3 regions of the Providencia sp. 6390 genome follow, and region 2 is predicted to be linked to each of the others. Evidence: predicted binding sites of a transcription regulator. Region 2 holds the regulator's gene; each other region holds the start of a gene.
The links. Region 2 encodes ArgR, which controls arginine synthesis, uptake and breakdown. Its sites were predicted from a motif close to ANTGAATAAAAATACANT; they were not measured.

Region 1 (2,277 bases), on a different contig from region 2:
ACGGGCTGTATTACTCGTTGCCCCTTTGGTTGACAATGCAAAAACTGAAGAGCCATTTGCAGAACGATTGGTAAAGGCATCAGCATGGATGGACACAAACAAGTCTGCTTGCATTTTGCGGGCCTTCGCCACCCTAACTTTCAATGGAATAAATACATCTTCATTACGCGTCATATAAGCACGCATTTCAGGATCTTTATCAATCAACGCTTTTAGACGCCGTGCAATTTGCAACACCACATCTTTTTCACGCGTTTTATATTTACCTATTGCACCAGGGTCTTCACCACCATGCCCAGGATCTATCATAATAATAATTGGGCGGTCTTTGCCTGCTTTACCCGGTTTTTTGGCTTGAGCAGGCATTTTTTCTTCTAAATCGCCTTTATTGTAATCTTCTAGTAATGCAAGTAATGGATCATCCGTTGCATTGACTCCTTGTGGATAAAAGTCCATCACTAAGCGATTTTTAAATTCAGCAACTGGCCCCATGGTAAAAATTTGTGGGCTGACTTTATTTTTAACTTCGAAAACTAAACGTACTGTTTTTGGATCAAACTGCCCGACCCTGACTAATTTTAAGTGAGGATCTCGAGATTGAATTTGCGTTCCCATTTGCTTCAGAACATTATTCAGCTGCACCCCTTCGAGGTCGATAACTATGCGCTCGGGGTTATGCAATACCAACTGGCGATACTTTAACGGGACATTCGATTCTAACGTCACACGTGTATAAGATGATGCGGGCCAAATACGAACAGCAATAACGTTACTACTCGCAGCAAAACCGAATGGGCTGACGCTGAGCAACATAACTGCTGCAGCCCCTTTAATAAAGCGACGCTTAGATGAACTGTGCTCTTGGTGACTCATCAATAATTCCGAACCTAAAACATAATATCAGGTGATTTTAGAATAAAAGCCAAATAGAGGCCAGAAAGATAACTCTAACGAATCATTAGCATACTGTCATTAAGAATACACTTTTAAATATCTATATATGTAAATGCTAATAATAATAATGTTACAAACCTTATTTTATCTTTTACTTGATATTTATCGCCAAAAAGAATAAAAATACATTATTAGCGAATAAAAATTCACTTAAGAGGGTGGTTATGAAAGAGCGCAGCACCGAATTGGTTGATGAGTTTCGCCATTCGGTTCCTTATATCAATGCCCACCGCGGCAAAACATTTATTATTATGCTTGGTGGCGAAGCAATTGCGCATGAAAATTTTCCAAGTATTGTCAACGATATAGGTCTATTACATAGCCTTGGGATCCGCATTATAGTGGTTTATGGCGCTCGACCACAAATCGAAGGCATTTTAGCTGAACATAATTATGAAGCCGTTTATCATAAACATACTCGAGTCACTGACTCGAATACACTTGAATATGTTAAACAAGCTTCAGGGGCTCTATTGCTTGATATTACCGCACGTTTGTCAATGAGCTTAAGCAATACCCCATTACAAGGTGCTCACATCAATGTGGTCAGTGGGAACTTTGTCATTGCTCAGCCACTTGGCATTGATGACGGTGTTGATTATTGCCACAGCGGACGTATTCGCCGTATTGATGAAGATGCTATTAATAAGCAGCTCGACAATGGTTCTATCGTGCTGATTGGGCCGGTTGCTGTTTCTGTCACTGGTGAAAGTTTCAACCTCACTTCAGAAGAGGTTGCAACTCAACTTGCTGTCAAAATGAAAGCTGAAAAATTAATTGGCTTTTGTTCTTCACAAGGTGTGGCGGATAAAGAAGGCAATATTTTATCTGAATTGTTCCCAAATGATGCAGAAATTCGCATTCAAGAACTAGAGTCTGAGGGCGACTACTATTCAGGTACCGTTCGTTTCTTGCGTGGAGCTGCAAAAGCTTGCCGCCGTGGAGTACGCCGAAGCCACCTGTTAAGCTATCAAGAAAATGGCGCATTGATCCAAGAATTGTTTTCTCGTGAAGGTATTGGCACACAAATTGTTATGGAAAGTGCAGAGCAAATCCGTCGTGCCAATATTAATGATATCGGCGGGATCCTTGAGCTTATTCGCCCTCTTGAACAACAAGGGATCCTCGTTAGGCGCTCAAGAGAACAACTTGAGATGGAAATTGATAAATTTACCATCATTGAACGTGATAGTTTAATAATTGCTTGCGCTGCTCTATACCCCTACCCCGATGAAAAATTAGGGGAAATGGCCTGTGTTGCAGTACACCCTGATTACCGCAGTTCCTCTCGAGGGGAAGAATTGTTACATCGGGTTGCATTAC
Region 2 (2,277 bases):
GAGACAATAAAGGTAGAATTGTCACACCTGAGTGCCCGCCGATAACTGGCACTTCGATTTCGTGAGTTTTCTTGCCTTTCAGTTCAGCAACGAAAGTGTTAGAACGGATAATATCCAGTGTTGTCACACCAAATAAGCGGTTTTTGTCATATACGCCTGCTTTTTTCAATACTTCAGCAGCGATAGCAACCGTAGTGTTAACTGGGTTAGTGATAATGCCGATCAATGCTTTCGGGCAAGTCGTTGCAATTTGCTGAACCAAATTACGCACGATACCTGCGTTAACATTAAATAGGTCTGAACGATCCATACCTGGTTTACGTGCAACACCAGCAGAGATCAGAACAACATCGGCACCTTTCAGTGCTGGCGTTGCATCTTCACCTGAAAAACCAACAACTTTAACGTCGGTAGGAATGTGGCTGAGGTCTGCGGCGACACCTGGAGTTACTGGTGCGATGTCGTAGAGAGAGAGTTCTGAACCTGCTGGGAGCTGATTTTTAAGAAGAAGGGCCAGAGCCTGACCGATACCACCTGCTGCACCGAGAACTGCAACTTTCATTCTGAAACTCCTTTATTTGTACTTTAAAAAGTATATGAATTCATCTTGTTATGTATTTAGTACATTACTGATAAAAAACAATTCATTAACAGATACTGAAACATATTAACGCAAATAATTTTCAACATTGATTTTGACTATTCTAAACAAAATCCTTATCTGTTAATGAGATAAGGGGCACTTTTTTAACAAATAGTTTTTATCACTATTGATTTTTGCATAATAAACTGTTTTTACTGCCGTTCATGATTTACTTCACAAAGTGATTAACAAAAAATTTACACCTTTTATTGGCAAATTGCATTATCTCTCTATGCGACTTGTCATATTTTCCGAAAAAAAATAGATAACCGTTTAAAATAACTTACTATTTTGTTTGCTGAATTCATAGCAAGATCACTATTACAAAACGATTCTTTGATCAAAATCTAATGAAGATAATGAGTTGCTATTATCTATAAAATCGTCACCACGCAATTTTGTTGCATAAAAATTCACATTTACGGATAATGCAACTCAATTTATAGTCAAAGGATGGGTTTATTATGCGTACACCGTCTAAACAAGAAGACTTGGTTAAGGCTTTTAAAGCCCTACTAAAAGAAGAAAAATTTAGCTCGCAAGCTGAGATAGTTATCGCACTACAAGAGCAAGGGTTTGAAAATATCAACCAATCCAAAATTTCCAGAATGTTAACAAAGTTCGGTGCTGTACGAACACGTAACGCAAAAATGGAAATGGTCTACTGCTTACCAGCAGAGCCGGGCGTACCAACAGCGACTAGTCCGCTAAAAAACCTTGTTCTCGATATCGATTATAACCACTCAGTGGTTGTTATTAGAACTAGCCCAGGTGCAGCACAGCTAATCGCTCGCTTACTCGATTCTTTGGGCAAAGCAGAAGGTATTTTGGGAAGTATCGCAGGTGATGACACCATTTTTTCAACCCCTGCCAATAACTTCACTACCGAAGAGCTTTATGAAGCCATTCTGACGTTATTTGATCAAGAACTTTAATCAAAACTCTATCACAGGCGGGAGCTTTCTCGCCGCCTTCTTCATCCGAATATTTTGTCTAACTTTCTTTCATAGGCAGTTCATTCACTATATGAATGAAAAAGGCAGCCTCAGCTGCCTCAGACTGCTGACAAACGCATTATGTTCGGCGACAGTCGTTAAAATTTTTGAAAAATACTACTCTTCGTGCTCAAATTCTGCTTTCTTTTTTAGCCCTGCCAGCAATTTACCGTGGATCCCACCAAAGCCACCATTACTCATGACTAAAATATGATCACCGGGCTGTGCAGTTTCGATCACCATATTCGTCAGTGCTTCAATATCAGAACTCCAGCGCGCAGGTTGGACACAATTTTCTGCAATATCAGTAACCATCCAAGGAATGTTTGATGGTTGGAAAAGAAACACTTCATCAGCACGACCTAGTGCTGGAGCTATATCGTTTTTACTGATCCCCATTTTCATGGTGTTAGAGCGAGGCTCCAATACAGCAATAATACGCGATGTGCCACCAACCTTACTGCGTAGCGCTTCGAGCGTCGCTAAGATCGCCGTAGGATGATGAGCGAAGTCATCATAAACACTCACGCCATTTTCAACACCACGTAATTCTAAACGGCGACGCGCGTTAATGAATTCCCCCAATGCACGGCAGGCTTCTTCTGCGGGAACGCCAACATGATGCGCTGCTGCAATTGC
Region 3 (2,277 bases), on a different contig from region 2:
GTAAATAACCGGCACCTAATAGCAATTGCAGCAATTTTGCATCACCCGGTTTTGCGCTACCAACATGACCAAGCTCATCATTAATTTGGGTTACCACCGCACTTTGCCCATCACCTAATGATAAACCAACGGCTTGCAGCTGATATTTAGTCGCCCACGCCAATAATGTTTTATTCGCAGTTCCTGCCAATGCGCCTGTAATGATGTCAATTTGTTCAGCAGGCGTGACGCGTAAACCTTGCTTTTTAACTACCGGTAATTGCAGTTTTTGCATTAATTCATCAACTAAACAGCCACCACCATGCACAATGACTAATGGTCTTTGATGAGACTGGCGATAAGTTTGCAATGCCGTAAACAACCTCTCTAACGCTTCTTCGCTATCGAGTAATACACCACCCAATTTAATCACTAATGGTTGCATGGGGTTGATCCTTTATAAGTTCATTGACCGTAATGGCACTAAAGTAATGATTGAGTTTCATTAAAACCGAAACGGATATTCATGCATTGCACTGCCTGTGCAGCTGCACCTTTTAATAAGTTGTCTTCTGTTCCCACTAATATCAGATGTTCGCCTTTTAACACCAAACCGATGTCACAAAATGGCGTACCAACCACCGATTTAAGTGCAGGCACACCTTTATCATACAAACGCACCAAAGGCTTACCTTGATAGGCATTTTTGAATACCTGACGAATTTGCTCATCAGTCACCCCTGCTTTCACTTTGCAAGTAATGGTGGCTAAAATACCACGTGCAAAATTGCCTAAATGTGGAGTGAAGATCACTTCACGACCTAAATGAGTGGCTATTTCTGGCTGATGACGATGAGTAAAAATGCCATAAGGCTGTAAACTCACTTCACAAAAACTATTAGTCATTGAAGCTTTGCGCCCCGCGCCTGAAACACCACTAGTTGCGTTGATCACAGGCCACATTTGTTCATCAAGTAATTGAGCTTCAATCAACGGTTTAAGTGCTAGCTGAGAAACGGTTGGATAGCACCCCGGCACAGCAATCAACTGTGCTTGGCGAATTTTATCAGCCTGCCATTCTGCAAGACCGTAAACTGCTTGATCTAACCATTTGCTGTTTGTATGTTCAAAACCATAGTATTGTGGGTAGAAAGCAGCATCTTGAACACGATAAGCACCTGATAGATCAAACACGACACAACCAGCTTCCAAAAATTGAGGGGCGATGTCATGGCTGACTTCATGAGCCGTTGCAAGAAAGACTACGTCAATACCTTGTGCTGCTGCTGCAACATCGGTCAACGGTTGCACTGAAAGATCGATAATACCTTTATACTGGGGATGTAAATCAGAAAAGCATTTACCTGCATCAGCACTTTGCGCTGATACCATCAACCCCTGAAGGTTTATTTCAGGATGACGTTGCAGATAAGCTGCTAATTCCGCTCCAGTATAGCCACTGGCCCCGATAATGAGTGTGTTCAACATATACTTTCTACCTTGTACTCGTGACCCAAACAGTTTAATGTGTATTTTTATTCAAATAAAGTGCATGAATATTGATACTATTATGGATAAAGGCTGTCAACAGTGAATATTAAATTACCTGCATTTATTGAGATTTATCGTCAATTAATTGCCACTCCGTCCATCAGTGCAACTGATGCGCAACTCGATCAGAGCAATAAAGCGCTGGTTGAGTTACTTGGCGGCTGGCTAGAAACCCTCGGATTTACGGTGAATATTCAACCCGTACCGGATACCCGTGATAAATACAACCTACTGGCGTCAATTGGTGAAGGCAGTGGTGGCCTCATGCTGTGCGGTCACACGGATACCGTGCCATTCGATGAAGGCCGTTGGAGCAAAGATCCTTTTGCGCTAACTGAACATGATGGCAAACTGTATGGGTTAGGTACTGCCGACATGAAAGGCTTTTTTGCTTTTATTGTTGATGCGCTGCGTGATATTGATACCCGTAAATTTACTCGTCCGCTGCATATTCTTGCAACTGCTGATGAAGAAACCTCCATGGCAGGAGCTCGTTATTTTGCGGCAAGCACTCAATTGCGTCCTGACTTTGCTATTATTGGTGAACCAACCTCATTGCAGCCAATACGAGCACATAAAGGGCACCTTTCAAATGCCATTCGTATTACGGGTCAATCAGGGCATTCAAGCGACCCCGCACGAGGCGTTAATGCAATTGAGCTAATGCACGAGTCCATTAGCCATCTGATGACACTGCGTAACACATTAAAAGAGCGTTATAACAATCCTGCATTCGTGATCCCCTAT

Region 1: a site for ArgR is predicted at 1,067-1,084, ahead of argA (amino-acid N-acetyltransferase). Genes of this name have one in related genera too.
Region 3: a site for ArgR is predicted at 1,506-1,523, ahead of argC (N-acetyl-gamma-glutamyl-phosphate reductase). Genes of this name have one in related genera too.

What each region holds. Positions count from the first base shown of each region.
Region 1 is NZ_JBYVYL010000007.1:225,480-227,756, reverse strand. It holds gene amiC (N-acetylmuramoyl-L-alanine amidase AmiC) at 1-873, opposite strand, end outside; gene argA (amino-acid N-acetyltransferase) at 1,119-2,277, shown strand, end outside.
Region 2 is NZ_JBYVYL010000005.1:273,371-275,647, forward strand. It holds gene mdh (malate dehydrogenase) at 1-562, opposite strand, end outside; gene argR (transcriptional regulator ArgR) at 1,108-1,578, shown strand; gene mpl (UDP-N-acetylmuramate:L-alanyl-gamma-D-glutamyl-meso-diaminopimelate ligase) at 1,756-2,277, opposite strand, start outside.
Region 3 is NZ_JBYVYL010000008.1:236,863-239,139, reverse strand. It holds gene argB (acetylglutamate kinase) at 1-424, opposite strand, end outside; gene argC (N-acetyl-gamma-glutamyl-phosphate reductase) at 463-1,467, opposite strand; gene argE (acetylornithine deacetylase) at 1,570-2,277, shown strand, end outside.